3 regions of the Rhodococcus sp. B7740 genome follow, and region 2 is predicted to be linked to each of the others. Evidence: riboswitches for the same ligand, from Rfam matches in the RefSeq annotation. Region 2 holds a riboswitch; each other region holds the start of a gene.
What was found. A riboswitch is a leader RNA that binds a small molecule or an ion and turns the genes downstream of it on or off. The one in region 2 is predicted to bind S-adenosylmethionine.
Positions count from the first base shown of each region.

Region 1 (7,920 bases), 2.6 Mb from region 2:
GAGGTTCGTGGGAGAAGTTCGTCGAGTCCGGTTTGCAGATTCCCAGCAACGATCCCACCGTGATCGCGTCGGCGATCGCTTACGCGACAGAGCATCTCGGGATCGCCTTGACCTCGTCGATTCTGCAGGAGCATCCGTTCAACTTCGCGCGGAAGATGTCCACGCTCGATCACGCGTCCAACGGCCGTATCGCCTGGAACATCGTGACGAGCCTGTCACCCAACGCTTGGCGCAACTTCGGCTACGGAGATCTGGCTCTGCACGAGGATCGATACGCCTGGGCGGACGAGTACGTCGACGTCGTGTACAAGCTGTGGGAGGGGTCGTGGGACGACGGAGCTCTGTTGCAGGACAAAGCATCCGGTCGACACGGTGATTTCTCGAAGGTGCACAAGATCGATCACGTCGGTGCGCGCTACAGCGTCGAGGGCCCGCATCTCGTGGCTCCGTCTCCGCAGCGGACACCACTGTTGTTCCAGGCCGGATCGTCGCCGACGGGCCGACGCTTCGCTGCGCGCAACGCCGAGGCCCAGTTCATCGCCTCTCCCACACCCGAGGCCGCGCGCTCGCTCATCGCCGACACGCGCCGTCTGGTCGTCGAGGCAGGGAGGTCCCCCGGAGACCTCGAATTCTTCCAGGGTCTGTCGTTCGTCATCGGTAGTACCGAGAGCGAAGCTCGACGCAGAGAAGCGGAGTTGGACGAATACGTCGACGACGAGGCGATGATCGCGCACGCTGCGGGTGGGATCGGCATAGATCTGGGCTCCTACGATCTGGACACTCCGATCGGTCAGGTGCAGGGACAAGGCTCGCAGAGCACGTTGGCGTGGCTCCGCGAGGCGATCACCGATCGAGAACCCACCGTTCGGGATCTGGCGCACATGCGGACTCGGAGCGGGCGGGTAGTGGGAACGCCGGAGTCCATCGCCGATCGTCTCGAACAGTGGCGCGACGCCGGCGTCGACGGGATCAACGTCATCAACTCGACGATCCCGGGCAGCTACCTGGAATTCATCGAACATCTGATGCCGGTTCTTCGGCAACGCGGGCTGGCGCAACGGGAGTACGGCCGGGGCACCGTCCGAGCCAAACTCACCGGCCGGGACAGACTGCCCGCGTCGCATCCGGCTGCCCGATACCGGGGTGCCTTCAGCTGATGCCAGGCCGATAGCCGAGTTCATCGTGATAGCACCCAAGGCAGTGACCCTGTTGTTGGCAGCCGCATAGACCCCCGTTGTACGACCGGAGTTTGCGTTCAGTCCGCACTGTTGGCGTTGTGCTCCAGGGCTGCAGCGACCCAGAACTCCAGTGCTGCTTCGATCGTCAGCGATGCAGCGTCGATGGTGATCCACCCTTGGCCCATCGACCGGTCTCGACCCATCACGGCGTGGTGTGCTCCCTCCCGCTGGAGATATTCGGGTTCGCGCACACCGTCGACACGAACCAGCAGCGCACGGCTGCCTGTGCCGACACACACCACCATCTTGTCTCGTACCAGGAAAGCCAGACCACCGAACATCTTCTGCTCGCGCAGATTCGCTTCATCGGCGAGAGTGGCGCGGACGCGGTCTGCGAGTAGCTCGTCGTACGGCATGTGCTGCCTCCCCGGTGGTCGCTGCACTCATCGAAGACCCGTTCCGCATCGGACGCAACCGCGAATCACCCCGTGTGTGGACTGCTGTGTCGGTAGCAGGTTGTGCAGAAGCAGAGCGGTGTCCTCGAGGCAGTGCTGTGCCCTGAGACTGGTTCGGATCGTCAGGCGGGTTGTCGTGGTTCTTCGTCGCCTGCATCGTCGTGCTGGTCGGGTGGGTAGAGGACTTCCTCGGGGTGGTGGGCGTGATTGATCAGGCCTCGGCGTTTGGGATCCATTCCGGCGGGTGGGTGCCACAGGGTGCGGCCCGGGTACCGGTGTCCTGCTCCGGTTTTGGTGGTGGCCCACTTGCCGGGTCCGGTACCGACGAGTGCGTGGTGCATGTCGCAGCCGAAGGTGAGGGAGTCGATGTCGGTGAGGCCGCCGGTGTTCCAGTCGGTGAGGTGGTGGGCTTGGCACCAGGTTGCGGGGCGGGTGCAGGAGGGGAAGCTGCAGCCACGGTCGCGGGCGATGAGCACGATGCGTTGGTCGGCGGAGGCGATGCGTTTGGATCGGCCGAGGTACAGGGCTCGGCCGTGGTCGTCGAAGATGGTCAGGTAGTGGTGGGCATGGGAGGCCATGCGGATGGCGTCGCGGATCGACACCCGTGATCCGGTGGCGGTCATGGCGTAGCCGCAGCCGGCTTCGAGGTCTTTGAGGGTCATGGTGACGATGGCGGTGACGGGTAGGCCTCGGTGGGTGCCGAGTGTCCCGGAAGCCAGGGTGTGCCGGAGCGCGAGTTTGAGGGCGTCGTGTTGGCGTTCGCGTTGGGTGCGGATATCCCGCGCGGCGGCAGCGTCGCGTGCTGCGGTGTCCGGTGCGGTGTCCGGTGCGTCGTCGGTGTCGGATCCGACGGCGTCGTCGGGATTGGTTGCGAGGTCCGGGTCGGTTGTGTCGCCGGGCTCAGCAGTGTCCTGTGGTTCTGTGGTGTCGTCGTGCCCTGTGCCGCAACCACAGTCGAGGCCGTCACCGCACCGGCCATCACCGTCGCAGGGATCGTCGCCGTCGAATGAACCGTCGTTCCACAGTCCCGCATCGCTCCACAGTCCCTGATCGCTCGTCGAACGGTCGTCCGGCTCCGGTGGCGGTGGGGTGTCGGTATCGCAGACGCCACTCGGTGTGGGCGAATCCGGTTCGGCTGCTGCAGGATCGGGACGCGCACCGTCACTCGTGCTGTCCTTGCCGCCGGTCTCGTCGTGGATGATCGATGTGGGGTCGGCGGGGTTGTTGACGCCCGGTTTCGCGGCTTTGGAGAACAAGGCTTCGAGGTAGGCCCGTAGTTCGGGGTCGACGCAGAATTTTCCTTCCGACATTCCGTCGGCACCCTGCTCACCGAGGTAGAAGAACGCATCCCTGCGTTTCGGTGGTTTCGGTGGCTTCCCGTCTTCGTCTTCGTCCTCGTCTTCGTCGTGGTCGCCGTCGGGGTTGAGGATCGAATCCAGGTGCGCCACCAACGGTGCGAAGTCGTCGGGTCGCCTGGTCGAGGCGTAGCCCGCCAGTTGTTCGTCGGCGAGCTCGCGCGTCTGCGGGTCGACGTCTCGGGGCAGGTGGCGGAAGAATTCGCGGATCATCTGCACATGCTTGGCGTCGAGCAGCCCCGCCCGCAACGCAGCAGCAGTGTGCGGCAGCAACGGCGGCAGGACTTCCCCGGAGAGGGCGGTGCGATCACCCAACTCGGCAGCCAGACGCACCCGAGCACCGGCTGCTCGCGGGGTGATCCGCAGCATCCACGCCACCGACGACGGCACCGATCCCGGATACACATCGAGGCCGTGCTGAGAGATCAGCTCATTGAGCCAGGTGTACGAGTGCGCCGTCAGAGACCTGGTCGCCGTTTCCATCCGCTGAACCACCGCGCGCCGGTCCGCGTTCGACCACGACACCGACGCCTGCCCGGCCAACTCCGCGACCGCGGACTCGACCCGGTCGACCAACACAGACAAGTCGGGATCGGACACCTCAGGGGCGGGCGGCACCGTCTCGATGCCGTCCACCCCTGATCCGCCGTCCCCCGAAAGCATGCACAGAATCTATCGCGACCCACCGACACACTTTCGAACACACGTTCTCCGCATGGGCACGCTGCGAGACGGTCGAACCGAGCAGAATCGCCAACCTGGAATCGGTATGTGGCGCATAACAGATGGATCGATAGTGTGACGTTGTCGATTCTGCGTAACGCCGAGTCGCGCCAGCGCTGGTCAGGGCGTTCAATAACGGTCAAGGCCGACTTAACGACCACAGCAGCGGCGCTGGTTTCGGTGACGATCGTGCTGCGTGTCAGTAACTCCGCCACTCGTGTGTCGAGCCGGTGTCCGTCAGCTGCGTGTGACCCAATGGGGATGATCGAGATGAACGACGCGTTTCGCTTTTTCGCTTCGTGCAGTTCGCCGAGAGAATTGGTCACCCGACTCCAATTCGGCACGACGGAATTGTGGTCCGAGGACTTCGACCTCCCCACCCGTTGGCGGTATATGGCCGACTTGATCGACTCCGATAGAGGGCTGCTCGCCGAATTGGACGGCGCAGTGTCCATACCGGTCGTCGAGACCCTCACTGCGACGGCGGAACTGTGCAGACAATCGGCTACCGAGCGTGTGTTCGCATCCGACTGGATGCTGCTGCGGCGTGCGTTGGCGTGGCTCGAACGCACAGGTTCCGAAGTCGACCACGCGCTACTTGCTGTGGCCGACGAGTTGACGCTGATCGGGCTGGATGCTGCGGAGCAGGATTTCTCGGTCGCAACTTGGCTGTGTGTGGATGTATTGGATCGGTTCGCCGCGGCCGACGAAACAATCGGCTATTGGGTGCGACGCGTGTGCGATCACGAATCGAACAGGTCAGAGCAACACATCGATTCGGAACCTATCGGCAGCGAAGACGCTGAATTGACCGTTGCCGTCTGACTGTTGGGGTGATTCCGGCCGCCGTCCATTCCGAGTCCCACGTCGTGCGCAATTCCTACCCCGGTTGGCAACTGCGCCGACCCTCTCGTAGTATCTGAAACGTAGGACCATCCAGAGCGACCGAGAGACCTGGCTCTATGACGTCGCAGCAACCCCCCGCTCGTCGGGTGAGGGTGCTACCGCCGGGACCGATGGAGGAATTTACGTGAACACCCGAGTCGCCTCAGGTTTCGTCGACGGTTGCCGCCGTCTCCATGTGGATCTGTGCCGTCTGAACGGTTCGACCTGTCTTAGCTGACATTTCGGCACCGTACTTTTCGACACCACACCTCACCTCACCATCTGCACGACCTCCTTCCTGGGCACACGTGGCTCGGACGCGGGAGTTCGTGTGCGATCGACCAGATACCGGAGACACCCACGTGTCCACTCGCCCTGTTCTTTTGGTGGCCGGAGTAATCGCCGCCACCGCCACACTGCTCGCCGGGTGCGCTGGTAGCGCCACCACCTCGAATGCCGATGCCGGCCCCGCCCAGCCGGGCGGCACGCTGCGCTACGGCCTGTCCGGGGCCCCGACCTGCTCCGACCCCGCGCAGTCCGGCACCAATCAGACGATCTATGTCACCCGACAGGTGGTCGACTCACTCACCGATCAAGATCCGGAGACCGGCGAGATCGAACCGTGGTTGGCCGAGAGCTGGGAAGTGAGTCCCGACGCGAGGTCGTTCACCTTCCAGCTGAAAGACGGAGTGACGTTCAGCGACGGCACCCCGCTCGACGCCACCGCCGTCAAGGACAATTTCGATGCCATCACCGCAACCCTCGGTGCCGCCAAGGCGCCACTGGCCGCCAGCTACCTGACCGGATATCAGGGTGCCACGGTCGTCGATCCGCTCACGGTCCGCATCGAGTTCTCGGCACCCAATGCGCAGTTCCTCCAGGCGAGTTCGACACCTCAGCTGGGAATCCAGTCCACTGCGACGTCGGCGCAGTCGGCCGAGTCGCGGTGCTTGGGTACCAACATCGGATCGGGACCGTTCACCTACGCGGACTACCAGCAGGACCGCTCCGTCACCTTGGCCAAGCGAACCGGATACAACTGGGGCTCTGCGGTATTCGGCCACGAGGGCGAGGCGTACCTGGACCGCATCGAATTCACCATCGTGCCCGAGTCGGGTGTACGTACCGGCAGTTTGTCCTCCGACCAGCTCGACGCGGTCAGTGACGCGCTGCCGCAGGACGCGCCGCAGATCGAGGCGGTCGGTGGCCGGATCCTCACGACATCCAACCCCGGCGTTCCGTTCGGCATTCAGCCCAACGTCACTCGCGGTGCGCTGCAGGACCCCGCCGTCCGGACGGCTCTGGTGCCGGCGATCAATCGTCAGGAACTCGTCGACACGGTCCTCGGACCGGACTTCCGAACGGCCACAAGCACATTGGCCAGTGCTACCCCGGGCTACGTCGAACTCGCAGATGTCACCTACGATCCCGAGAAGTCGAAGTCGCTCCTCGACGCCGCGGGCTGGGTTCCCGGTGCTGACGGAATACGCGAAAACGACGGACAGAAGCTGAGTTTCAAGGTCATGTATTCGGCCGTGTTCGCCGGCAACCAGGCGATCCTGGAGTTGACCCAGCAGCAGTTGCGCGCGGTCGGCGTCGACCTACAGCTCGAGCTGGTGTCCACGTCGGAGGCGACGGCGCGGCAAGGCACCAAGGACTACGACTCCACGTACTACAACAGCACCCGCGCCGACGGCGACATTCTGCGCACTTCGTTCGCAGTCGACGGCCGCAACCTCAATGCGCGCGGCCCGATTCCGGATCTGGATGCATCGTTGACGGAGCAGCTCTCGGCCACGGACGTTGCAGCGCGCAACGAGATTCTCGCAACCGCGCAGGAACAGATCCTCGACAACGGATTGTGGATCCCCACGATCGAGCTCTCGCAGGCCGTCGGCGCGGCTTCGGCGGTGCAGGATCTGAAGTTCGAGGCCTCGGCCCGCCTGCAGTTCTTCGACACCTGGCTGAGCGGGCAGTAGCGCCGTGATCCGCTACATCGGGCAGCGAGTACTGCAGGCACTTGCGGTGCTGTGGGCCGCCTTCACCATCTCGTTCATCGTTCTCTTCCTCCTTCCCTCGGACCCGGTCAGTCTTGCCGTCGACTCGGCCGGATCGGGCACGCCGGCGGACGCTGCGGCCATCGCCGAACTGCAGGCTCGCTACGGCCTGGATCAGCCGGTGCTGGTGCAGTATTGGCATTCACTGGTCGGGTCCGTGCAGGGCGACTTCGGATTGTCCATTGCCACCGGCCAACCGGTGACGACGGCCATCCTCGACGCGGTGCCCAGCACACTCGGTCTGGCGGCCACTGCCCTGGTGCTGGCGGTCGTGTTCGGATCCGCGGTGGCCTACACCGCCACGTACACCCAGATCGCATGGCTGAAGAACCTGTTGCTCGCCCTCCCACCGCTCGGGGTGGCCGTGCCGACGTTCTGGGTAGGACTGCTGCTGCTGCAACTGTTCTCGTTCCGACTTCGCTGGTTCCCCGCATTCGGTGACGCAGGCGCAGCGTCGTTGGTGCTACCTGCCGTGACGCTCGCTCTACCGACCGGCGCTGTGATCGCCCAGGTTCTGGCCACCAGCATGGCCACCACGTGGAAGCAGCCGTTCGTCGATGTGGCTCGTGCCAAGGGGGTCTCACGCCTGCGGGTGCAAACTCGACACGTTCTGCGACTGTCCTCGATCCCCGCCTTCACGATTGCCGGGGTCCTGGTCGGCACCCTGCTGGCCGGATCGGTAGTGGTCGAGACGGTCTTCTCGCGTGCAGGAGTGGGACGTCTGACCCAGACGTCGGTGCTGGCGCAGGACATTCCGGTGGTGCAGGGCATCGTCGTTCTCACTTCGCTGGTCTTCGTCCTGGTCAATCTCGCAGTCGACCTGCTCTATCCGCTGATCGATCCGCGCATCGTGCGCGAATACCGGCCCGCGCAGGCCAGTGCAGAACCGGAGAAAGCTCATGTCTGACATCCTGATTCGTGAACCTGCCGTCCATTCGACGAGTCCCGAGGCAAGCGAAGCAGCACCGGTACCCACGCGGCGACGAGGTCTGCGAGACGTGGTGAAACACATCTGGCTCGGTGCCTCCGTGATCGTGCTGTTGTCGGCTCTCGGGTTCGCGCTGTTCCCGTCCGTGTTCGCCAGCGGCGACCCGCTGGTCGGCACGCCGGCCGACAAGCTCCAGGCACCCAGCGCGTCGCACTGGTTCGGCACCGACAACATCGGCCGTGACGTCTTCACCCGAGTGGTCCACGGTTCCGGACTGTCGCTGACGGCAACGCTGTTGGCGGTCGGTATCGCACTGGTGGTCGGCTCGATCATCGGTCT
Region 1 is NZ_CP010797.1:4,621,683-4,629,602, forward strand. Features, by position in the region: gene NY08_RS21555 (LLM class flavin-dependent oxidoreductase) at 1-1,157, shown strand, start outside; gene NY08_RS21560 (TfoX/Sxy family protein) at 1,256-1,594, opposite strand; gene NY08_RS25320 (HNH endonuclease signature motif containing protein) at 1,756-3,651, opposite strand; gene NY08_RS21575 (hypothetical protein) at 3,787-4,536, shown strand; SAM riboswitch class I at 4,641-4,734, shown strand; gene NY08_RS21580 (ABC transporter substrate-binding protein) at 4,959-6,575, shown strand; gene NY08_RS21585 (ABC transporter permease) at 6,580-7,560, shown strand; gene NY08_RS21590 (ABC transporter permease) at 7,553-7,920, shown strand, end outside.
Region 1: another riboswitch for S-adenosylmethionine. It lies ahead of NY08_RS21580 (ABC transporter substrate-binding protein); the one in region 2 lies ahead of NY08_RS08635 (bifunctional o-acetylhomoserine/o-acetylserine sulfhydrylase).

Region 2 (7,920 bases):
TACATCGTCCAGCTGCCCTTGCCGAAGCATCTCGACGAGAACGCTGCGCTCGAGCGAATCGATCCGGACAAGGACGCCGACGGTCTGCACCCGATCAATCTCGGACGGCTGGTACTGGGCAAGGATGCCGCACTGCCGTGTACACCTCGCGGGATCGTGCACCTGCTGCGCCGCTACGACGTTGCTCTCGACGGTGCGCACGCGGTGGTCATCGGCCGCGGAGTGACGGTGGGGCGACCCATCGGCCTGTTGCTCACGAGGCGTTCCGAGAACGCAACAGTGACGTTGTGCCACACCGGAACTCGTGATCTGGCCGCCGAGGTCTCACGCGCGGACATCGTCATCGCTGCTGCCGGAGTGCCCGGGTTGATCACTGCGGACATGGTCAAGGCGGGTGCTGCGGTGCTCGACGTCGGGGTCACCCGCACCGAGGACGGACTGCGCGGCGACGTCGCAGGCGATGTCGCAGAGGTGGCCGGATTCCTGTCGCCCAACCCCGGCGGCGTCGGCCCGCTGACCCGGGCCTTCCTGCTCACAAATGTCGTCGAGCGCGCCGAGCGCCTCGCTGCCGAGAGCTGAGCGAACCGGACGTGAACCATCCAGAGGATGCGCGGCGGGAGCTCGACACAGGATTTCGCGCTGCAGTCACGCGCAATCTACCGATCGTCGCAGTCTCGGTCGTCGTCCTCGCCGCGCTGATTCTGGTGCTGGCCGATCGCTGGCGGCGCGGCGCATTCATCTTCGGATGCGCCGCACTGCTGGCGGCTGTCCTGCGGCTGTGCCTGCCCGAAACACGAGTCGGCACACTGCAAGTGCGCAGTCGTGTGTTCGATGTGCTGGCGCTGGGCTGCGTCGGCGGAGCGATCGTCTTTCTGTCGCTGTCGATCGATCCGCTGGGGACCGACTGACCTTGTCCGGCGGTGTCAGCGCCGTCCGAGGCGGGCCAGCTCCATCGTCTCGGCGAGCAGCTTCGCCACCGAATCGGCCTCGGTGAGGAAGCCGTCGTGTCCGTCGCGAGACTGGATCACTTCGAGTCCGCGGCACTGCGGGAGCTCGCGAGCGATCTCCTTCTGCAGGCGAAGCGGATACAGGCGATCGGAGTCGACTCCGCCGACGATCGTCGGAACCGGCGTGGACGCAAGAGCTTCGGCTACTCCGCCGCGGCCACGGCCCACATCGTGACGGTTCATTGCCTCACTGAGCAGTACGTACGTCGCCGCGTCGAACCGGTTGACGAGTTTGGCAGCCTGATGCTCCAGGTAGCTCTGTGCGGAGTATCTGCCGCCGGCCCACGGGTCTTCGTCGTTCTGCGGTGTGTTCCCGAACCTGTTGTCGAGTTCGCTCTCGGTCCGGTACGTCAGGTGCGCGATGCGTCGCGCGATGCCGAGTCCGGCGGTCGGCGAGGTGCCGGTGTCGTGGTAGTTGCCGCCGAGCCATCCTGGATCGGCCTTGATCGCGGCGATCTGTGTCGTCTGGGTACCGATCTGGTCGGCAGTTGCCCTGGCGCCGACTGCCAGGACCAAGGCGGCCGCCACTCGGTCGGGATGGCCAACGATCCATTCGAGGGTGCGCATCCCGCCCATCGAGCCGCCGACGACGGCTGCGAACCGCTCGATTCCCAGTACGTCGGCCACGGCCGCCTCGGCAGCGACCTGATCACGGATGGAGATGTCCGGGAAGCGAGATCCGTACGGCATGCCGTCGGGAGAAATGCTGCTCGGGCCCGTGGTCCCGCCGCAGCCGCCGAGCACGTTCGTCGCCACGACGCACCACTCGTCGGTGTCGATGGGGCAGCCGGGACCGACCATTCCGTTCCACCAACCGGGCAGAGCGTGATCGGCATCCGGCGGACCGGATACATGCGAGTCCCCGGTCAGGGCGTGCTCGACGAGCACGACGTTGCTGCGGTCGGTGGCGAGTTCGCCCCAGCGTTGCACCGCAACGGTGACCTGGGGGATTCGAGCGCCGTTCTCGAGATCGAGACCACCGATGTCGATGGTTCCCAACCGCCCGTCCGGAGACGGAAGTACCGCCTCCGGACGAACGCCTGTGTCGCAGCTGTGGCTCAAGATGCCGCCGCGCTGAATCCGACCTCGAGGTCGGCGATGATGTCGTCGATTCCCTCGATGCCCACGGCGAGACGCACCAGGCCGGGGGTGACACCCGACGCCAGCTGCTCTTCCGGAGTCAGCTGGGAATGGGTGGTGGAAGCGGGATGGATGACGAGTGAGCGCACGTCACCGATGTTAGCGACGTGGCTGTGGAGAGTGAGTGCGTTGACGAACTTCTTGCCCGCGTCAACGCCTCCCTTCAGCTCGAACGCGATGATCGCGCCCTGCCCCTTCGGCAACAACTCCTGCCCGCGCTGGTACCACGGCGAGGATTCGAGTCCGGCGTAGTTGATCGAGACGACGTCGTCGCGACCGGCGAGGAAGGCGGCAACCTTCTGTGCGTTCGCCACGTGCCGCTCGATCCGAAGGCTCAACGTTTCCAGGCCCTGGCTGATGAGGAAGGCGTTGAACGGAGAGACCGCAGCACCGATGTCGCGCAACAGTTGAACGCGTGCCTTCAGCGCGAATGCGGGCGCACCGAGATCGGCGAACACGACGCCGTGGTAGCTCGGATCCGCGGTGGTGAAGTTGGGATGACGGCCCTGCGTCCAATCGAACGTCCCGCCGTCCACGATGACGCCCGCGATCGCGGTTCCGTGGCCGCCGAGATACTTCGTCGCGGAGTGCACCACGATGTCGGCCCCGTGCTTCAACGGCTGCAGCAGGTACGGCGTCGCCACCGTGTTGTCCACGATCAGCGGGATGCCGTTCTCGTGGGCCACGGCCGAGATCCCCGGGATGTCGAGAATGTCGTTCTTCGGGTTCGAGATCGACTCGCCGTAGAACGCCTTGGTCGACGGAGTGATCGCGGCACGCCACTGCTCGAGATCGTCGGGATCGTCGACGAACGAGACGGTGATGCCCAGCTTGGGGAGCGTGTAGTGGAACAGGTTGTACGTGCCGCCGTAGAGCCGCGGGCTCGACACGATGTGGTCGCCTGCCTCCGCGAGATTGAGGATCGCGAACGTCTCGGCGGCTTGACCCGATGCGAGCAACAACGCCGCGACTCCACCTTCGAGGGCGGCGATGCGCTGCTCGACGACATCCTGCGTCGGGTTGATGATGCGGGTGTAGATGTTGCCGGGTTCTGCCAGGCCGAACAGGGCAGCTGCGTGATCGGTGTTGTCGAACGTGTACGAGGTGGTCTGGTAGATCGGCAACGCACGAGCCTTGGTGGTGCCGTCCGGGGTCTGGCCCGAGTGAATCTGCTTGGTCTCGAAGCTCCAGTCGGCGGCAGGATCGGTGAACGGATCCTCGGTGGGGGCTCCGGTGGCGTCGACGACGTCGGGGGTGGAATCGGTCATGGCTGGTGATACTCCGTTTTCTTTGGACGAGTCCGTCTAAGACGATTCGAATATCGAATGAAGCTCGAGAAGTCGAGCGCTACGGGGCGTATCGGTACAGCAACACATGAGAGAACCTCCTGACAGGCTTCGGACCCTGGGGGCCGAAGGTTCAGTGGGTCCGCTTCCTGCGGACCCGCGCTTGTCGATACGGCACTCGCATACCGGATCGGCCTGGTCGTTCACCCGGGGCACCCCACCGCGGTTGGAGGGTTGCCGGCCAGCAAGCCGGGGCTCGATGCTGGCACTCATGACCTGGCGAATATCCTAGCGGGTGACGGCACATCACCGGAACAAGGGCTCTGCCGGAACTCGAGCAGATGCTCGGGTGAGGACTATCACCGCTCGTAGACGCGAAAACGGGACACCTTCGGGAAGACAATTGACCGGAGCTACGTTCCTGCTTCGGTCGGCCTTCTTTCACAGGCTCGACTCCAGGACGCTTCCTCTGCCCCCGATCTCCACACGAAGGTTGTATTGCTGTGACTGTCACCGATTCCGCTCTTGCCCGAGTCAGCGCTGCGCGCGGCAAGGTGTCGAGTGGCCTGAGTGTCAGTCACCGACCGCACTCCACCCGCCGCAAGCTCGCGATGCTGGCTCTGTCCATCGGCGGCTTCGGAATCGGCACCACGGAGTTCGCGTCGATGGGTCTGTTGCCGGACATCGCGACGACGATGGGGATCTCCGAGCCCTCGGCCGGCCACATGATCTCCGCGTACGCGCTCGGTGTGGTCGTCGGTGCCCCGACCATCGCAGCCCTGGCTGCCCGCGTTCCGCGCCGGATGTTGCTGTTGGCGCTGATGGTGGCCTTCACCCTCGGAAACCTCGGCACCGTGTTCGCGCCGAGCTTCGACGAGCTGGTGGCCTCGCGATTCGTTGCGGGTCTGCCGCACGGTGCGTACTTCGGTGTTGCGGCTCTGGTGGCTGCCCACCTCGCCGAACCCGGCAAACGAGCCAAGGCCGTGGCGATGGTGATGATGGGACTCTCGGTCGCCAACGTCGTCGGCGTACCGGTGGCGACCTGGATCGGGCAGGCGCTGGGATGGCGCAGTGCGTTCACTCTCGTGGCCGTCATCGGTGCCCTCACCGTCGCCGCGCTCGTTCTGTGGATGCCGCGACTCGACGCGATGCCGACCACCAGCCCCATCACCGAGCTCGGCGCACTGCGCCGCAGCCAGGTGTGGATGACCCTGTTCGTGGGCATCGTCGGATTCGGCGGCATGTTCGCGGTGTACACCTACATCGCGTCGACGCTGACCGATGTCGCCGGTCTGGCCCGCGCACTCGTCCCGGTCGCCCTGATGATCTACGGCCTGGGAATGGTCGCCGGAAACTACGCGGGCGGATGGCTCGCCGACCGTTACCAGCTCAAGGGCACCTTCGTCGGCCTGGCCGCCACTGCCGTGTTCCTTGCGGTGTTCGTCGTGGCCGCACACAACCCGATCACCGCGCTACTGCTGGTGTTCCTCATCGGTGCGTCCGGCTCCTCGGTGGTACCCGGTCTGCAGACGAGATTGATGGACGTGGCCGAGGACGCCCAGACGCTCGCCGCATCGCTCAACCATGCCGCGTTCAACCTGGCCAACGCCATCGGAGCGGCAGTCGGTGGTGCCGTGATCGCCGCCGGATTCGGCTACACGGCACCCGCCGCTGTCGGCTCGGGCCTGGCGGTGGCCGGTCTCGGTGTTCTGGCCACCGCCATGTGGATGGACAAGCGTTCGGCTGCGTAGAGTCGCGCCGGATCAGCCGGTGATGGTCGCGGCAGTTCCCCCGAGAGCTTCGGTCAGTGCCGGGGTGAGCTTGTCGATCACGTACGGCAGGCTGAGCACGCTGGTGAAGTAGATCGCTCCTGCCGTCACACCGTCGGTGAACACGAGGTTGCCGTCCTTCACCGGCTCGAGTGCGTTGTACACCGCTTCCTTCTCCAACTGTGCGCGGTCGCCGGGCTCCTCGGTTCCCCAGATCAACACGTCGGCCGCGTTCAGAACCGACAGGTTCTCCAGCGGGATGCTCGCCTGCGCACTGCCGTCGGCAGGCACGTACGCGTCGATGTCATCCGGGATGACGAAGCCCAGTTTCGTCAGGAAGTCCGTGCTCAACCCGTCCTGGTACGCGATCGCCTTGCCCTCGTAGAACGCGTTCTGGAGGAAGATCGCCTTCTTGCGGGCGAATTCGGGGTGCGCGCCCGCAGCGTCGACGAACTTCTGGTTCACGCCCTCGATCAATGCGTCGATCTCGGACTTCTTTCCGAGTGCACGGCCGATCTTCTCGGCCTGGATTTCCCAGGGTTCGAAGTAGGCAGTCGATGCGTCGGACTGTGCGAGCGTCGGCGCGATGTCGCTGAGCATGCTGTAGCTCTCCGCCGTGAGACCCGCGTTGGTGGCGATGATCAGATCGGGCTCGAGTGCGGCGATCTTCTCCGTCTCGAATCCGTCGTCGTTCGAGAGCACCTCGGGCTGTGCGTCGCCCAACGCTGCCTGGGCCCACGGCCAGGTGGCGTACGGCTGGTTGCCGTACCACTCGGTGACCCCGACGGGTATCACGCCGAGTGCCAGGACCGTGTCCTGCTCGGTGTACCCGGCCACCACGACGCGAGTGGGCTCGTCCGGGACGACGGTCTCACCGAACGCGTGCTCGATCGTCACCGGGAACGCCGCCGAAACGGACGCGCCACCGGCCGTCGGCGGTGCCTCGTCGGCGGAACTCGAGCACGCAGTCAGCATTCCCGCGGTGGTCAGCGCAATCGCGCACACCGCCCAGGTTCGGTGAAGAGGTCGGATGAGCATCGAGACGCCTTTCGTAAGGGTTGGCTAACGCCGGGAAGGGTAGCCGAACCTAATTTCAGCGCGCCACTGAGTCCGCCTGGCCCTGCGACGAGAAACGAGCTGCTCGAACCTTCACCGAACCTCCACATTTCCCGACGGGCTCCTCCACGTGCGCCCTCTAGGGTCGATTCTCATGAGCCGCACAGTTCTCGTCGTCGACGACGAGCCCACGATCTCCGAGGCCGTTGCCGCCCGGCTGCGCGGCGAAGGGTACGAGGTCGTCACGGCCGCCGACGGCCCGTCCGCCGTCGACGCGTGCGCCCGGATCGATCCCGACGTGGTGGTGCTCGATCTGATGCTGCCCGGGTTCGACGGGCTCGAAGTGTGCCGCCGGATTCAGGCGTCCCGCCCGGTGCCGGTGTTGATGTTGACGGCCAAGTCCGACGAGACGGACATGCTCGTCGGCCTGGGCGTCGGCGCGGACGACTACCTGGGCAAGCCGTTCAGTATGCGCGAGCTGGTCGCTCGCGTACACGCCCTGGTTCGGCGTGCCGAGCGTGCGGTGGCCGTCGAACCACAGGCAGTTCGAATCGGTGACGTGCAGATCGACCACCGGGAACGGCGGGTTACCGATCCCTCCGGCGACATCCATTTGACCAGAACGGAATTCGACATCCTCGCCTATCTGGCCGCGCGGCCGCGCACCGCCGTCTCGCGTGAAACCCTGCTGTCGGAACTGTGGGGCTGGGACGATTCGGCCAGTAGCAGGACGGTCGATTCTCACGTCAAAGCGTTGCGGCGCAAACTCGGTGGCGATCTCATTCGCACCGTGCACGGCGTGGGCTACGCCGTGGAGTCTCCGCGATGACTCGAATGCTGCCGCGACCGTTGGATCCGTTGCGGTCGTTCAAGCTCAAGGTCTCGCTCGTCGTGGGCACGGTGTTGGTCCTCGCGAGCGTCGTCTTCTGGATCGGGGCGGGTTGGCAGTTTCGCTACACCCTCCTCGCCGCGCTCGTCGTGTCCTTGGCCGCAACCCAATTCGTCGCCCACGGGATGACGTCACCACTGCGCGAGATGACTTCGGCCGCCAAAGCGATGGCGCGAGGCGACTATTCGACGCGAGTGCGGGCGACATCCAGGGACGAGGTGGGGGAGTTGGCCACGGCGTTCAACACCATGTCGAGTGATCTGGAAGCAGCCGAGAAGTACCGCCGCGAACTCATCGGCAATGTCTCGCACGAGTTGAAGACGCCCATCGCTGCGCTGCGTGCCGTGCTCGAGAACATGGTCGACGGGGTGACCGAGCCGAATCCCGCGACGCTGGCGGTGGCGCTGCGCCAAACCGAGAGACTCGGAGATCTGGTCAGCGAACTGCTCGACCTGTCGCGGGTGGAGGGCGGTGTGCTCACCATTGCCCCGGAGGAGTTCGCGGTTCGGCAATTCCTCGAGGATGCGACAGTCGTGCACCGAGAACGAGTGTCGATCGTCGTCTCGCCCGGTGATTCGACTGTGGTGGCCGACCGATCTCGCATGACACAGGTGATCACCAACCTCGTCGACAACGCCGTGCGGCATTCCCCCCAGTCGAGCACCGTGACGGTACGGGCCCATCGGATCGGCGAAGCGTATGCATTCGACGTCGTCGACCAGGGCCCAGGCATCGCGCTCGCCGATCGCCATGCGGTGTTCGACCGATTCACC
Region 2 is NZ_CP010797.1:1,866,525-1,874,444, reverse strand. Features, by position in the region: gene NY08_RS08650 (bifunctional methylenetetrahydrofolate dehydrogenase/methenyltetrahydrofolate cyclohydrolase) at 1-579, shown strand, start outside; gene NY08_RS08645 (DUF3017 domain-containing protein) at 591-908, shown strand; gene metX (homoserine O-acetyltransferase MetX) at 924-2,072, opposite strand; gene NY08_RS08635 (bifunctional o-acetylhomoserine/o-acetylserine sulfhydrylase) at 2,066-3,415, opposite strand; SAM riboswitch class IV at 3,588-3,710, opposite strand; gene NY08_RS08630 (MFS transporter) at 4,045-5,184, shown strand; gene NY08_RS08625 (ABC transporter substrate-binding protein) at 5,197-6,240, opposite strand; gene NY08_RS08620 (response regulator transcription factor) at 6,413-7,087, shown strand; gene NY08_RS08615 (HAMP domain-containing sensor histidine kinase) at 7,084-7,920, shown strand, end outside.

Region 3 (7,920 bases), 2.6 Mb from region 2:
GTGATCGGCACGCTGCTGATGGGCGCGGCAGCACTGCGTCGCCGGTCCGCACACAACCCGGTGGCCGCACGCGCGACCAGTAAAGTGTGATCCCATGACCGCCAACTTCCCCTTGCCACTGCCCGATCTCGCCGTCCGCACACTCGGAGGCGCAGTCGTGTGGGCGAACGACGAGACGTTCGCGGAGAAGGAGAATCTCGTCCGGCCCGGAAAAGCCGACTACTCGACGGCGACGTTCGGACACAAGGGCCAGATCTACGACGGGTGGGAGACACGACGCCGACGCGAGGCCGGCTACGACGAGGCCATCGTTCGTCTCGGAGCGCCGGGTGTCGTCTCGGCGGTCGTCGTCGACACCGCGTGGTTCACCGGAAACTATCCGCCGGAGATCTCGATCGAGGCCGCCGAGGTCGACGGCTTTCCGTCACCGGAGGAGCTTCACACCCAGACGGAGTGGACCACGATCGTCCCGCGCAGCTCGGTCGACGGCGACAGCGAGAACAGGTTCACCGTCGCCTCCGATGCTCGGTGGACGCACGTGAAGCTGTCGATCTATCCCGATGGCGGAGTGGCGCGGTTGCGGGTGCTCGGCCGCGGCAAGCCCGACCCGAAATTTCTCGCTGCCGGGCCGGTGGACCTGGCTGCACTCGAGAACGGCGCGTACGTCTCGGCATGCTCGAACATGTTCTACAGCTCGCCCAACAACCTGCTCTTCCCCGGACCCCCACGGTCGATGGGTGAAGGCTGGGAGACCTCGCGTCGACGCAACGAGGCGAACGACTGGGTTCAGGTGCAGCTCGCCGGCACCGGGCTCATCTCTCTGGCCGAACTCGACACCACCTGCTTCCTCGGAAACGCGCCCGGTGCGGCGTCTCTGCGTGGCCGGCTCGGCGACGGCGAGTGGATCGAACTGTTGCCACGTACGACGCTGCAGCCCGACACCCGGCATCGCTTCGTGCTCACCCACGACACCCCGGTCTCCGAGGTGCGCATGGACATCTTCCCCGACGGCGGGATGGCGCGATTGAGACTGTTCGGTGATCTCGCGGGAGTGGAGCCTGCAGGAACGACCCAGTAGGGCGGGAGTGGAGCCTGCAGGAACGACCCAGTAGGGCGGGAGTGGAGCCTGCGGGAACGACCCAGTAGGGCGGGAGTGGAGCCTGCGGAACGACCGGATAAGCAAGCATCTGCGTAAACGGTCGCGGGGCAATAGGGTTGGCACATGACCCGGCTACTTCATCCGAATGCAGCCCATGTTGCCGACACTCTGATCTCTCGCGGCCATCACGGTGTGGTGGTCAACAGCCCTGAGGGCACGCACACCGCCGCCGATGCTGCCGCGGCGCTGGGCGTCGAAGTGGGTGCGATCGTGAAGTCGATGGTGTTTCTGCTCGACGACGAGCCGGTACTGCTACTGGTTTCCGGTGCCCACAACGTTCATCTCGAGCACACCGGTGAGCGTCTGGGCGGGACGTTGATGCGCGCGCCCCTGGACACGGCCAAGCACGCAACCGGGCAGCCGATCGGGGGCATCGCACCGGTCGGCCACCCCACCAATCTGGACACGTTCGTCGACCAGGATCTGGCCTGGTACGCCGAGGTGTGGGCGGCCGCCGGTCACACCAACACGATCTTTCGGTCCACGTTCACCGAGTTGGTGCGCATCACCGCGGGTCTGGCGATCGACGTCACCTGACCCTGCCCCGCTGTCGGGGCTCAGGACGCGAGTGTCGGGGCGATCGGTGCGCCGAGGACCGAGTCGACGACGTCGATGTCGAGTCGGGTGCCGCGCGATTCGAGCAGCGGCAACACTGCGTTGTTGATCAGTACCGACTGGCGAGCGACATCGCCTGGCACCGTCAACGTCACGCCGTCGGCCACATCGGCCGCGGTGACATCGGAGATCAAACTGGCCAGGCCCGCCGGTGTTCCGACGTAGCGGATGGACGCCGGGCTGGTCGGCGCGTCCAGTGCGGCGAATTCCCGACGTGCAGTCCGCGCATCGGTTGCGATGTGGACCTCGAGGTCGAGAAACACTGCTGCGCTGACGGCAGATTCGCCGCGCTCGATTGCCTCGGCCCGCACCCGGGCCCGGTGTTGCTGGGATTCGCGCAGGTCGGAGGCCTGGATCCGGACTACGTCACCGTCCGACGGCAGGGTCAGTTCGGTCCAACCTGCAGAGAATTCGACGGCGACACGGGTGAAGTTGTGCGACATGAGTGGTGGTCCTGTTTCTGGAAGTCGGTGAACGCATTCGGTCGGAGCGGAGCCGAACTCGAACACGACCCGGACGCAGTGCGGCACAGATCCACGTATCTGTTGCTCCAGTGACGGTTGCCCGTCCACACGACACTCACGGTCATGACGCCATGCTAACGGCCTGCGGGGCTGCATGGGGATCCAACCCCGGCGGCCCCGTCGGCCAGCTCGGGGAAGGGTCGCGGGTCGGGTACGGGGTTCCACCAGCCGGCATCCTCCGCGTAGTGCCAGTTCGGTCCCGACTCGACCAGGGCGGCGAGAGCGTCGACGAGTCGGTCCACATCGGCCGACGAGCTGCCGAGGCCGATGCTGGCTCGAACCGCTCCGGCCGCGTGCCCCAGCCGGCTCAGCAGGGGGTGTGCGCAGAACTTGCCGTCGCGCACGCCGATTCCGTGTTCGGCGGACAGGTACGCGGCCACCTCACCGGGATCGCGTCCGGCAACGGTGAAGGTGACGATGCCGACACTGTCGGGCGCGTCGGCCCAGACCCGGAGCTGCTCGACGCCGTCCAGATCCGTCAGGCCGCGCCGCAGTCGGGACGACAATTCCTGCTCGTGCGCCTGCAGCTCGGCACCGTCGAATCCGGCGATGGCCTCGCAGGCCGCGGCGAGAGCGGCGACCCCGAGCACGTTGGGCGTGCCCGCCTCGTGCCGCTGCGGTGCCGGGGCCCAGTCGGTGTTGTCGATGCTCACGCTGCGCACCGCGCCGCCGCCGGCCAGGTGCGGCTCACCGGCGTCGAGCCAATCACGTGTGCCCACAAGCACTCCCGCGCCGAACGGGGCGTAGAGCTTGTGGCCGGAGAACGCGAGGTAGTCCACGCCGAGTGCGGCGATGTCGACCCGCCGATGCGGAACCAGCTGGGCACCGTCCACCGCGATGCGTGCGCCGTGCCGATGCGCCAGTGCTGCGAGTTCCGCGATGGGAAGTACCTCACCGGTGACGTTCGATGCGCCCGTGATCGCCAGTAGTGCAGCAGGTTTCGCGGCGAGCTCCACGTCGAGCCGCGTGATGGTCTCGGCGAGGGTCGACGCCGCCACCACCACTCGTCGATCGCGCCACGGGAGCAGGTTCGCGTGGTGTTCGATGTCGAGTACCACGGTATCGCCCGGCACGCAGGCGGCCAGCAGGTTCAGCGAGTCGGTGGTGTTCCGTGTGAACACCACCACCGAATCACTGTGCGCACCAACGAAATCAGCGACCGTCACCCGAGCCTTCTCGTACGCCGCCGTCGAGACCCGTGAGGCGTAGCCGGCACCCCGATGCACGCTCGAGTAGAACGGCAGCAGTTCGGCGATCCGATCGGTCACCGCGTCCAGGGCCGGCGCGCTGGCGGCGTAATCGAAGTTCGCGTAAGTGCATGTGCCGCCGTGGACCAGCGGCACCTGTAGATCCGTGCCCGAAACAGGGGCAAAAGGAGCACAGGGGCGGGAGAGTACAGATGTCATGACAGATCAAGCCCTCACGTTCGAGGGACCCGCAACCGAAGGACGTGGTGAACGAGTCCGCGCTTGCCGCGCCGGTTTTCCGGCATCAGCCTGGTCGTCACCCGGAGCACCCCACCGCGGAGGAGGGTTGCCGACCAGCTAGCCGGGGCTTGATGCTGGTACTCGTGACCGTGGGAGAGACACTCGCAAACTCGCTGCCGTTTTGTCAAGCCGGGACTCGCCCCTGCGCCGCAGTAGGATTCCCGCGGTGGGAAGGCGCGCTCGTTCACCTGCTGGCAAACAGAACGTGAGATAACCAACGGCGCTGCTGCTCGCCAGCACCACAGAATCACTTGCCAACGCAGAGTTACTTGCAACGAACGAGAAGGACGCCCGGTTGTCTGTGCATCGAGAGAACGATCTGCCGGGTTCGAGCGCGGACACAGCACCTGCCCCGGCGGCGTTTCTTCGCTCGCCGCAGGCTCCACCCGCCCGGACGCTCATCGACATCCTCCGCGACACGGCACATCGTTTCCCCGACGCCCCCGCGATCGACGACGGTGCCGTGTCGGTCAGTTACTCCGAGTTGTTGGACGATATCGCCGAGGGCGCTCAGTGGCTCGCCAACGCCGGTGTCAGGCGCGGCGATCGCGTCGGAATCCGCATGCCGTCGGGTTCGTTCTCCCTCTACGTCGCGATCCTGTCGATCCTCGCGGTCGGTGCTGCCTACGTGCCGGTGGACGCGGACGACCCCGAGGAGAGGGCCGAGTTGGTCTTCGGCGAGGCGCAGGTGACGGCCATCGTCACCGCGGGCGGAATCGCCGCCGGTACTGCCCCCAAGCAGGACGTTCCTCAGCACGACCTCACCGAACACAATGCCGGACCGCCCACCCCGCAGGACGACGCGTGGGTCATCTTCACCTCGGGTTCGACGGGCACTCCCAAGGGCGTTGCCGTCAGTCATCGCAACGCAGCGGCGTTCGTCGACGCCGAGGCCCGCATGTTCCTGCAGAAGGATCCGCTCGGTCCGGGCGACCGAGTGCTGGCCGGATTGTCGGTGGCGTTCGACGCGTCGTGCGAGGAGATGTGGCTGGCGTGGCGGCACGGCGCGTGTCTGGTTCCCGCGCCCAGGTCTCTGGTGCGGTCCGGCTTCGACCTCGGCCCGTGGCTCGTCTCCCGCGACATCAGTGTCGTCTCGACGGTCCCGACGCTGGCGTCGCTGTGGCCCGCGGTGGCTCTGGAAGCGGTGCGGCTGCTCATCTTCGGCGGCGAAGCCTGCCCGCCGGAGTTGGCCGAGCGCCTCGCCGTCGAGGGCCGTGAGGTCTGGAACACCTACGGCCCCACCGAGGCGACGGTCGTCGCCTGTGCGGCGATCATGGACGGCAAGGGTCCGGTCCGGATCGGGCTCCCCCTCGACGGCTGGGACCTCGCTGTCGTCGACGGCTCCGGCACCCCGGTGCAGGTCGGCGAAGTCGGCGAGCTGGTCATCGGGGGCGTCGGACTCGCTCGGTATCTCGACCCGGCCAAGGACGCCGAGAAGTACGCGCCCATGCCGTCCCTCGGGTGGGAACGGGCGTATCGCAGCGGCGATCTGGTCAAGCTGGAGCTCGAAGGTCTGTTGTTCCAGGGTCGCGCCGACGACCAGGTCAAGCTCGGCGGTCGACGCATCGAGCTCGGCGAGATAGACAATGCGCTGCAAGCACTTCCGGGCGTCGGCGGTGCGGCGGCCGCCATCCGCAAGACGGCTGCCGGTAACTCGGTGCTCGTCGGGTATCTCGCGAGCACCAACCCCGATTTCGATCTCGAAGCCGCTCGCGAGTTGCTCGCCGAACAGTTGCCTGCGGCGCTGGTTCCGCGCCTGGCGTTGGTCGACGAGATGCCAACGCGTACCTCGGGCAAGGTCGACCGCAATGCCCTGCCGTGGCCCCTGCCCGGCATGGCGGGTGCCTCCTCGCTCGGCGGCACGGCGGGGTGGGTGGCCGAACTGTGGACCAACATCCTCGGCGCGCAGATCGCGGACGAGAACGCCGATTTTTTCGCCAACGGTGGCGGTTCGCTGTCGGCCGCGCAATTGGTGACGGCGCTGCGCGAGCGGTTCCCCGAGATCACCGTCGCGCAGCTCTACGACCACCCGCGGCTGGGTTCGCTGGCGCAGTATCTCGACGACCTGAAGCCGGTCGTCGAGGCCGTTCCCCGTGAAGTCGCCCCGACCTCGCGCACCGCGCAATGGGCGCAGATCGCTGCAACCGTTCCGTTGACCACCCTGACCGGATTGCAGTGGGTCACCTGGCTCGGACTGCTGTTCAACGTCATGTCCTGGTTCGGCGACGTGCCCTGGGCTCCGACGCTGTCCTGGTGGTGGGTGCTCCTGGCATTCGTCCTGTTCATCACCCCGGTCGGCCGCATGGCGATCTCGGTGATCGGATCGCGCATCCTGTTGGCCGGGCTGAAACCGGGCGCGTACGAGCGCGGCGGGAGTATGCACATCAGGCTTTGGGCCGCAACGAGATTGACCGATGCCAGTGGTGCGTCGAACCTGTCGGGCGCACCGTGGATGGTCTACTACGCGCGCGCTCTCGGTGCCAAGATCGGCAAGGGCGTCGACCTGCACACCCTGCCGCCGGTCACCGGCTTGCTCGAGTTGGGTGACGGCTGCTCCATCGAGCCCGAGGTCGATCTGTCCGGTCACTGGATCGACGGCGATCTCGTCTACATCGGCGGCATCGAGATCGGTGCCGGTGCCACCGTCGGTGCCCGCTCGACGCTGCTGCCCGGCACCAAGGTCGGCAAGAACGCGGTCGTCACGGCAGGCTCCGCCGTCGTCGGACGCGTGAAGGCCGGCCAGATGTGGTCCGGTTCGCCGGCTCAGAAGGTCGGCAAGGCCGATCATCCGTGGCCCGCGGAAGCTCCACCACGCGCAACCCATTGGGTCTTCGCCTACGGCGTCGCATCTCTGTTCCTGTCCGGCATGGCTTTGTTCTCGATCGGCGTCAGCCTGGTGCTGATGGGCTGGTGGATTCACACCGCCGACTCCGTGCTCGACGCCTTCGAGCGTGGTCTGGTGATGTTGCCCGTGGCGACGCTGGTGTCGTTGGCGGTGTTCGCGCTGATCACCGTCGTTGCGGTGCGGGTGCTCAGCATCGGCCTCGTCGGCGGCTACCACCCGGTGCGCAGCCGCATCGGTTGGCAGGTGTGGGCCACCGAGCGCCTGATGGACTCGGCGCGCACGTTCCTGTTCCCGCTCTACGCGTCGCTGTTGACGCCCCATTGGCTCCGGCTGCTCGGCGCGAAGATCGGCAAGGACGTCGAGGCGTCGACGGTGCTGATGATCCCCAAGTTCACCACGGTCGCGGACGGCGCATTCCTCGCCGACGACACCATGGTCGCCAGTTACGAACTCGGCGGCGGCTGGATGCATCTGGGCGATGCGAAGGTGGGCAAGCGAGCGTTCCTCGGCAATTCCGGCATGACCGGTCCCGGCCGAACCGTCCCGAAGAACGGTCTGGTCGCCGTGCTGTCCGCCACTCCGGACAAGGCGAAGTCCGGCTCGTCGTGGCTCGGCAGCCCGCCGGTGCGACTGCGTCGAGCCGCCGGTAGCGCGGACTCGTCACGCACGTTCGATCCGGCACGCAAGCTGAAGGTCGCCCGCTCGCTCGTCGAGACGTGTCGGTTGATTCCCGTCGTCGTGACGTTCGGCATCGGACTCGGAGTGTTGTTCGGGCTGACCGCCGTCGCCGACGCCGTCGGATATTGGTTGGCGGCACTGGTCAGTGGCCTCGTGCTTCTCGTCGCCGGTTTCGTGGCCGCTGCGGTGTCGGCGTTGGCGAAGTGGCTGTGGGTGGGCCGGATCGGCAAGACCGATCATCCGTTGTGGAGTTCGTTCGTCTGGCGGAACGAGGTGGCCGACACCTTCGTCGAGACCGTCGCCGCGCCGTGGTTCGCGCGCGCGGCCGAGGGCACAGCGGTGTTGAACATGTGGTTGCGATGGCTCGGTGCCGATATCGGCCGCGGAGTCTGGTGCGAGACGTACTGGCTTCCCGAGGCCGATCTGGTGACATTGGCCGACGGTGCGACCGTCAACCGAGGGTGCGTTGTGCAGACGCACCTGTTCCATGATCGGATCATGTCCATGGACACGGTCGATCTCGGTAGAGGCGCAACACTGGGACCACACTGTGTCGCGCTGCCTGCATCGGGAATCGGTGACGGCGCGACGGTGGGGCCTGCCTCCCTGGTG
Region 3 is NZ_CP010797.1:4,490,612-4,498,531, reverse strand. Features, by position in the region: gene NY08_RS20910 (membrane protein) at 1-90, shown strand, start outside; gene alc (allantoicase) at 95-1,078, shown strand; gene NY08_RS20900 (YbaK/EbsC family protein) at 1,223-1,696, shown strand; gene NY08_RS20895 (hypothetical protein) at 1,717-2,217, opposite strand; gene NY08_RS20890 (aminotransferase class V-fold PLP-dependent enzyme) at 2,373-3,704, opposite strand; SAM riboswitch class IV at 3,759-3,874, opposite strand; gene NY08_RS20885 (Pls/PosA family non-ribosomal peptide synthetase) at 4,087-7,920, shown strand, end outside.
Region 3: another riboswitch for S-adenosylmethionine. It lies ahead of NY08_RS20890 (aminotransferase class V-fold PLP-dependent enzyme); the one in region 2 lies ahead of NY08_RS08635 (bifunctional o-acetylhomoserine/o-acetylserine sulfhydrylase).